3 regions of the Bradyrhizobium sp. 4 genome follow, and region 2 is predicted to be linked to each of the others. Evidence: predicted binding sites of a transcription regulator. Region 2 holds the regulator's gene; each other region holds the start of a gene.
What was found. The regulator LexA, encoded in region 2, represses DNA repair genes until DNA is damaged. The targets are predictions, from matches to a motif close to TGTTCNNNNTGTGTTCNG.
Positions count from the first base shown of each region.

Region 1 (2,976 bases), 2.9 Mb from region 2:
GCTCGGCCCAGGCGCCGGGAAACGGCGACAGTCCGTGGATATGACGCAGCACCTCCCGCGCGGGCCTGGTCCAGTCGATCCGCGCTTCGGCTTTGTCGATCTTGGCGGCATAGGTGACGCCGTCCTCGCTCTGCTTTTTGAGCTGGAGCCCGCCGCGGTCGAGCGCGGCCATGGCGCGCACCATCAGGTCCGCACCAAGCCGGGACAGACGATCGTGCAGATCGAGCGCCGTCATGGTGTCCGTGATCGCGAGACGCTCGGCCATGGCGACGTCGCCGGTGTCGAGGCCAACATCCATCTTCATCACCATCACGCCGCTCTCGGCATCGCCGGCCATGATCGCGCGGTTGATGGGAGCTGCACCGCGCCAGCGTGGCAGCAGCGAGGCGTGCAGATTGTAGCAGCCGAGCTTTGGCGCATCGAGGATCGCCTGCGGCAGGATCATGCCATAGGCGACGACGACGGCGGCATCGGCGTCGAAGGCGCGGAATTCTTCCAGCGCCTCCGGCGTTTTCAACGTCTTCGGCGTCAGCACGGGCACGCCAAGCTTTCGCGCGGCCTCTTCCACCGGGGTCGGCTGCAATTGCAGGCCGCGCCGGCCGCCGGGCTTGGGCGCGCGCGTATACACGGCCACGATCTCGTGGCCGTGCGCGACGAGCTCGAGCAGCGTCGGCACGGAGAAATCGGGCGTGCCCATGAAGATCAGGCGGAGGGGCATGTGGCGGCGCTCGGTAAGGCTTGTTTCTCCGTCATGCCCGGGCTTGTCCCGGGCATCCACGGTCTTGGCGACAAAGCAAGCAAGGCGTGGATGGCCGGGTCAAGCCCGGCCATGAGGACGAGAGAGAACCCGGCTCACTCCGCGCGCTTGGCGGCTTTCTCGAACTTCTTGATCACGCGGTCGCGCTTGAGCTTGGACAGATAGTCGACGAACAGGACGCCGTTGAGATGGTCGATCTCGTGCTGGATGCAGGTGGCGTAGAGGCCTTCGGCGTCCTCCTCGTGCACCTTGCCGTCCAGATCGATGTAGCGCACCCGCACCTTCGCGGGACGCTCGACCTCCTCGTAATATTCGGGGATCGACAGGCAGCCTTCCTCATAGACAGACAGGTCCTCGGAGGAGGCGATGATTTCCGGATTGATGAAGACGCGCGGCTCGGGCTTGGTCTCGCCGTCCTGGTCGGGCTTGGCGAGGTCCATGGTGATCAGCCGCAACGGCCGCGCGACCTGGATCGCCGCGAGCCCGATCCCGGGCGCGTCGTACATGGTCTCGAACATGTCGTCGGCAAGCTTGCGGATCTCCGGCGTGACCTTCTCGATCGGCTTGGAGACCAGACGCAGCTGCTTGTCGGGCAGGATGATGATTTCTCTGAGGGCCATGGCCGCGATTTAAGCCGCGCGCCCGATGCGGTCAATCCGGCCCGGAACCCCGTTAACCCTCCGCTAACCATAAAACTTCAGGTTTCGTTAACCATAAAATTTAACGGGGCATTTACCCTAAATGTTCGCTATTCGTTCGTGCGGCCGAGCGAATCGGCTAGAAGCAGGGGCATGAACGAGATCATTTTCATGCTCGGCGACTGGCCGGTGCGCACCGTGGACGCGCTGATCGGCTTCGGTGCCCTGGTCCTCATCCTGATGGTGGTGATCGCCGTCGTGATCGCGCGCTCCGGGCGGCGCGGGGCGGAACTCGCGATGGCCAACGCCATCCGCGCCGACGAACTCGAGGAGCGCATCAGCCAGATGCTGCATGCCCAGAGCGAGGCTTCGGGGCGGGTCGACGCCATGACCCAGACGCTGGCCGGCCGCCAGGCCGACATGGCACGCGCGGTCAACGAGCGGCTGGATTCGGTGACCCACCGCGTCGGCCAGTCCATGGAGCACACCACCCGCAACACCATGGAGAGCCTGCGCGCGCTGCACGAGCGGCTCGGCATCATCGATAGCGCGCACAAGAACCTCACCGACCTCACCACGCAGGTGACGACCCTGCGCGATGTGCTCGCCAACAAGCAGTCGCGCGGCGCCTTCGGTCAGGCGCGGATGGAAGCGATCGTCCAGGATGGTCTGCCGAAGGGCGCCTACGAGTTCCAGTTCACGCTCTCGACCGGCAAGCGTCCGGACTGCGTCGTATTCCTGCCCGACCAGCGGCCACTCTGCATCGACGCGAAGTTTCCGCTGGAAGCGATGACCGCGCTGCATGACGCGCGCACCGACGAGGAGAAGCGCATCGCCACGCAGCGGCTGCGCGGCGATGTCATGAAGCATGTCAGCGACATCGCCGAGAAATATCTCGTCGCCGGCGAGACCCAGGACATGGCGCTGATGTTCGTGCCGTCGGAATCGGTCTACGCCGAGATCCACGACGGTTTCGACGACGTCATCCAGAAGGCGTATCGCGCCCGTGTCGTGCTGGTGTCGCCGTCGCTTTTGATGCTGGCGATCCAGGTGATGCAGCAGATCATGAAGGACGCGCGCATGCGCGACGCCGCCGACCAGATCCGCACCGAGGTGATCAAGCTCGGCGACGACCTCGGCCGCCTGCGCGATCGCGTGCTGAAGCTCCAGAAGCATTTTGCCGACGCCAACGAGGACGTGCGGCAGGTGCTGATCTCCGCCGACAAGATCGAGAAACGCGCCGGGCGCATCGAGGAGCTCGATTTCAGCAAGAGCGATGCGCCGGAAGCGCCGCATCTCGTAGCGACCGGCGCTGCCGAACTGTTCCCGCGGAAGCTCCAGGCGGGGGAGTGAGATTGTGGCACACTGTCATGCCCCGCGAAGGCGGGGCATCCAGTACGCCGCGGCAGTCATGATTGAACCGGGACGCTGGTGATTACTGGATCGTCCGCCTTCGCGGACGATGACAGCGGAGGGAGAGGTAGCAGTTGGGCACACGCCACTACTACGTTTACATCCTCGCCAGCAAAATCGGCGGAACGCTGTACATCGGCGTGACCAATGATCTCATTCGTCGCGTGG
Region 1 is NZ_CP064686.1:7,193,622-7,196,597, forward strand. It holds gene fmt (methionyl-tRNA formyltransferase) at 1-718, opposite strand, end outside; gene def (peptide deformylase) at 853-1,377, opposite strand; gene rmuC (DNA recombination protein RmuC) at 1,549-2,748, shown strand; gene IVB45_RS34540 (GIY-YIG nuclease family protein) at 2,883-2,976, shown strand, end outside.
Region 1: rmuC (DNA recombination protein RmuC) is a predicted target of LexA. The motif match lies at 1,500-1,517, and genes of this name have one in related genera.

Region 2 (2,976 bases):
CTGCTACGATGCATTCGGGAGGCGCGTGTCCGAATGTTGCCAGCCCGGATATTGCCGACTTGGCTGCAACGGTTGCTCGATCGCATTCCGCACGTTGCGGACGATCGCTGGCCGCCATTTCCTCGAACACTTGAGCCGCGCAGCGGTGCTGCTTCGTGGGCATCGCGAGGAGCCAGCGCCGGAGGAGGGGCCGGATAGTCTGTGCAGAACCAGAAAGACTATCCAGCCGGAGCGGAAGATGATCCGCTCCAATCTCTGACCGGCGATACCGATCGGAAGCGCGCGAGGCGCCAAGCACCTCCAGTATGAAGTACTCCCCGGTATCAAGGACGCCAGGTATCAAGGACGCCCGGTATCAAGGACGCCCGGTATCAAGGACGCCCGGTATCAAGGACGCCCGGTATCAGTACTTCCGGTAAAGCCCGATCAGCTTGCCCTGAATCTTCACCCGGTTAGGCGGCAGGATACGGACCTCATAGGCCGCGTTGGCGGGCTCGAGCGCGATCGAGGCGCCGCGCCGGCGGAAGCGCTTCAGCGTGGCTTCCTCGTCGTCGATCAGCGCCACCACGATGTCGCCGGTATCGGCGCTCTCGTTGCGCTGAATCAACGCCATGTCGCCGTCGAGGATGCCGGCCTCGACCATGGAATCACCGCGCACTTCGAGCGCGTAATGCTCGCCCGAGCCGAGCATGTCAGGCGGTACGCTGATAGTATGGCTGCGGGTCTGCAACGCCTCGATCGGCGTGCCGGCCGCGATGCGACCCATCACCGGCACCGCGACGGGACGTTCGCCCTCGTCCGCGGGCAGGCTGGAGCTCGCGCGCACCTTGCCGAGATTGCCCTCGATGACGCTCGGCGTGAAGCCGCGGCGGCTGCCTGCGGCTGCCTGGAGCTCCGGCAGCTTGATGACTTCAATCGCACGGGCGCGGTTGGGCAGGCGTCGGATAAAGCCACGCTCCTCGAGCGCCGTGATCAGGCGATGGATGCCCGACTTCGAGCGCAGGTCGAGCGCATCCTTCATCTCGTCGAAGGAGGGCGGTACGCCGCTTTCCTTCAGACGTTCACTGATGAACCGCAGAAGCTCGTATTGTTTGCGCGTTAACATCTCGACCAAAGTCCCCCGGTTGATGTCGTCCGATTCCGAGACGCTGAATTCGGCAATATGCCGCTACATGCTCGAAACAAATCATGAACGGACACTATATGTTCGATACATGTTCCGCAACTGCTTAATTTACCGTGAACAGAGCAAAGTTGGCGGAACGCGCATTGCCGGGGCGCTCAGACAGGGAGCCGCAACACTTCGCAAGCCGTGCCGGCTTCGGCCTTCGGCGCGAACGGTGCGCGCACGAGAAGTGCCTGCGCTGCAGCGAGATTCGCAAGCAGCGAAGAGTCCTGATGATTGACGGGAAGAACGACGCGTGTGCCATCGTCGCGCTCCTCCAGATGCGCGCGCAGATAGTCCTCGCGCTGGTCGTTGGCGCTGACGTCGCGGCCGAGCACGGCGCGCTCACGGCGATGGTGAATCACTGAACGGCCCGACAGGGCACGAATCAGCGGCACCATGAACAGGAAAGCGCACACGTAGGACGACACGGGATTGCCCGGCAGACCGATCACGCCCATTGCGCCGAGCCGCCCGTGCATCATCGGCTTGCCTGGCCGCATCGCGATCTTCCAGAACGCCATCGCGATGCCTTCGTCCCGCAGTGCCTGCTGGACCAGATCGTGGTCGCCGACCGATGCGCCTCCGGTCGTGATCAGGATGTCGGCGCCGCTCTCACGGGCGCGGCGGATGCCGGCGGTGGTGGCCTCCAGCGTGTCGGCGGAAATACCGAGGTCGATGGTCTCGGCGCCTTCGCTGCGGGCGAGCGCGTGCAGGGCGTAGCCGTTGGAATAGACGATCTGGCCGTGGCCGGGCGTGCTGCCCGGCATCACCAGTTCGTCGCCGGTGGCGAGAATCGCGACCTTCGGACGCCCGCAAACGGCAAGGTGCGGATGATTCATCCCGGCGGCGAGCGCGAGGTCGCGCTCGGTGAGACGGCTTCCCTTGCGCAGGAGCACGTCGTCCTCGCGGAAATCGACGCCGGCGGGGCGAATGTGCCGACCGGCGATCGCGGCTTCCTTGATCGTGATACGCTTGCCGGCGGCGACGGTGTCCTCCTGGATCACGACGGCGTCCGCGCCACCGGGAACGACGCCGCCGGTGAAGATCCGCACGGCCTCGCCGGCGCCGACCATCCCCGCGAACGGTCGGCCCGCCGCGACTTCGCCGATGATGGTGAGCTCCGAATCGATCGTCGCGGCATCGGCCGCTCGCACCGCGTAGCCGTCCATCGCCGACATCGCCTGCGGCGGCTGCGTGCGCCGCGCCGCGACGTCACGCGCGAGCACGCGATGGTAGGCCTGGTCGAGGGAGATCATTTCTTCCGGCAGCGGCTCTGCACCCGCCAGCACCGCGGCAAGCGCGTCGGAAACTGGCATCAAGGCCACGGCGAAAACTCCTGCTCGGCACGTTCGGGCGAATGTTCCGCACGTCTTCTAGCCGAGCGCGGGCGCAGAGGCAAAACAGCCGAGCGGGTGCAGTCATCCCACCGCATTGTTCCGGAAGGCAGGATCAAGCGCGTTGCGGCACGATCCGAAGAACGTGCCAGATCGGCAGGACAATGGTCATGGCAAGACGAGAACGACGAGCGCCCCGGCCTGCATCGATCAGCTCCCTGGCTGCCCGTGAGTTACGTCGGGCGCCTTGGGTCCCTGATCCTTGTCGGGCAGCGGATCGGCCTGGGATTTCAGGTCGGCGGCCTTGCTCACAAGCTTGGCGGAAAGATCCGAATCTGAAGTTGTCCTGGCGAATTCAAGAAGAAGAGAGGCCTGCTTGGTGAGGTAGGTTTTGCCCAACACGATGATGCATCCGTCTGTAGAAGTCCCAACGGACTCTAGAGTCCGGAAGACGGTATTCCGTTCCGGGAACTC
Region 2 is NZ_CP064686.1:4,248,179-4,251,154, reverse strand. It holds gene lexA (transcriptional repressor LexA) at 404-1,105, opposite strand; gene glp (gephyrin-like molybdotransferase Glp) at 1,282-2,493, opposite strand; gene IVB45_RS19925 (hypothetical protein) at 2,713-2,904, opposite strand.

Region 3 (2,976 bases), 100 kb from region 2:
GGCGTGCGACCGATCGGCGACTGGTCGATGTCGATGATCTTGTCGATGTGCTCGAGGCCCTCGATGCGGTCGTGCGGTGCGGCGCCTTCGCTGGCATTGTTCAGCTTGCGGGCGATCGCCTTGTACAGCGTGTCGATCAGCAACGTCGACTTGCCGCCGCCGGAGACGCCGGTGACGCAGGTGAACAGGCCGAGCGGAATTTCGGCCGTGACGTTCTTGAGATTGTTGCCGCGCGCGTTGACCACCTTGATGGTGCGGCGATGGTTCGGCGGACGCCGTTCCGGCACCTCGACCTCGAGCTCGCCCGTTAGATATTTGCCGGTCAGCGAGTTGGGATTGCGCATGATTTCGGCGGGCGTGCCTTCGGCGATGATGTTGCCGCCATGCATGCCGGCGCCGGGGCCGATGTCGAGCACGTGGTCGGCGAGCAGGATGGCGTCCTCGTCGTGCTCGACCACGATCACGGTGTTGCCGAGGTCACGAAGTCTCTTGAGGGTATCGAGCAGGCGCGCGTTGTCGCGCTGGTGCAGGCCGATCGAGGGCTCGTCCAGCACATAGAGCACGCCGGTCAGCCCCGAGCCGATCTGCGAGGCCAGGCGGATGCGCTGGCTCTCGCCGCCGGACAGCGTGCCGGAGGAGCGGGAGAGCGTGAGATAGTTGAGGCCGACGTCGAGCAGGAAGGTGAGGCGCTCGCGGATCTCCTTGAGGATGCGGCCGGCGATCTCGTTCTGCTGGGTGTTCAGCGCCTCCGGCACGGTCTCGAACCACGCGCCGGCGCCCTTCACCGACATCTCGGAGATGTCGCCGATATGCTTGCCGCCGATCTTGACGCAGAGCGCCTCGGGCTTGAGCCGAAAGCCGTGGCACGCCTCGCAGGGCACGTCGTGGAAATACTTCGCCAGCTCCTCGCGCGCCCACTCGCTCTCGGTCTCGCGATAGCGGCGGTTGATGTTGGTGACGACGCCTTCGAACGGCTTCTTGGTGTCGTAGGAGCGGACGCCGTCCTCATAGGAGAACTTGATCTCGTCCTCGCCGGAGCCATGCAGGATCGCGTTCTGCGTCTTCTTGGGCAGATCCTTCCATTTGGTGGTCAGCGTGAACTTGTAGTGCTTGCCGAGCGCAGTCAGCGTCTGAATGTAATAGGGCGACGAGGATTTGGCCCAGGGCGCGATCGCGCCCTTGCCGATGGCGAGCTCCTTGTCGGGAATGACGAGGTCTTCGTCGACATGCTGCTCGACACCGAGGCCGCCGCAGGCGGGGCAGGCGCCATAGGGATTGTTGAACGAGAACAGGCGCGGCTCGATCTCTGGGATGGTGAAGCCGGAGACCGGACAGGCGAATTTTTCCGAGAACAGCATGCGCTCGGGGCCGCTCTTGTCGTGGATCTTTGCGGTCTTCTTTTTCTCCTCCGCGGGTGCTGCTGTAGCCGGCGCGTCCGCGAATTCGATGACGGCGAGGCCCTCGGCGAGCTTCAGCGCGGTCTCGAAGCTTTCGGCGAGGCGCTGGCCGATGTCGGCGCGCACCACGATGCGGTCGACCACGACGTCGATGTCGTGCGGGAATTTCTTGTCGAGCACAGGCGCTTCCGCGAGCTCATGGAAGGCGCCGTCGATCTTGACGCGCTGAAAGCCCTTCTTGAGCCATTCGGCGAGCTCTTTGCGGTACTCGCCCTTGCGGCCACGCACGACCGGCGCGAGCAGATAGAGGCGCGAGCCCTCGGGCAACGCCAGCACGCGGTCGACCATCTGCGAGACGGTCTGGCTCTCGATCGGCAGGCCGGTGGCGGGCGAATAGGGAACGCCGACGCGCGCCCACAGCAGGCGCATGTAGTCGTAGATTTCGGTCACCGTGCCGACGGTGGAGCGCGGGTTCTTCGACGTCGTCTTCTGCTCGATCGAGATCGCCGGGGACAGGCCGTCGATCTGGTCGACATCAGGCTTCTGCATCATCTCCAGGAACTGGCGGGCATAGGCCGACAGCGATTCGACGTAGCGGCGCTGGCCCTCGGCGTAGATGGTGTCGAAGGCGAGCGAGGATTTGCCGGAGCCTGACAGCCCCGTGAACACCACCAGCTTGTCGCGGGGAATCTCGACGTCGACGTTCTTGAGGTTGTGCTCGCGCGCGCCACGGATCGTTATTGCGCGCAGGTTTGATCCCGCGTTCTGTTGTTGGCGCTTCGCCTTGATCACTTCATCCATCCTGGTGGTCCTCAGGGAATCCAAAAGCGCGCGATCGCGCCAACTGAATAGGCGCGCTTCGCCCGGAACCGGGATCGGCGCCGATGGGTATGTGAGCGAACGTAGGAAGAACGGGGACGGATTTCCAGTGGCGTTTGCGAATCGTCAACCGATTGTTGGCACGCTGGCGGCATCTGGCAGGAGCAGGGCGGGTGGAACTGCGCAGTAACGTGCCCGGCAAACAAAAAGGCCGGCGCGAGGCCGGCCTTTCGTAACACGATGGCGTCGATAGCGAAGATCAGTACTTCGCGACGATCGGGCCCCCGAAGTGATAGTTCACGCCGACCTGCACGGTGTGAAACTCGAGCGTGCCGGTGGGCAGGGCGCCCGAGAAGTAGGTCTCGCCGCCGAGGCTGCGAAAGAGGTACTCGCCCTTGACCGACCACTGCGGAGCGAAGAACGCTTCGACGCCCGCACCGACGGTCCAGCCGGAGTGCCACTTGCTGTCGGAAACGGTCACGCCGAGCGCGCTGATGCTGAGCTTGTTGTCGATCCAGGCGTAACCACCGGTGCCGTAGAACAGGACGTTGTTGACGGCGTAGCCGATGCGGCCGCGCACGGTGCCCATCGCATCGGTCTTCGAGCTGAGGGTGGTGCTGACGAGGCCGAAGCCGGGGACGGCAACGGGGCCGGTGACCGACGCGCTGACGTCAGCCCAGGCACCATCGGCCTCGATGCCGAACACGACATTGCCGGTCTGCCAGTTGTAGCCGGCGGTACCGCCGACGAAGCCGCCCTT
Region 3 is NZ_CP064686.1:4,144,410-4,147,385, reverse strand. It holds gene uvrA (excinuclease ABC subunit UvrA) at 1-2,198, opposite strand, end outside; gene IVB45_RS19420 (outer membrane protein) at 2,476-2,976, opposite strand, start outside.
Region 3: uvrA (excinuclease ABC subunit UvrA) is a predicted target of LexA. The motif match lies at 2,294-2,311, and genes of this name have one in related genera.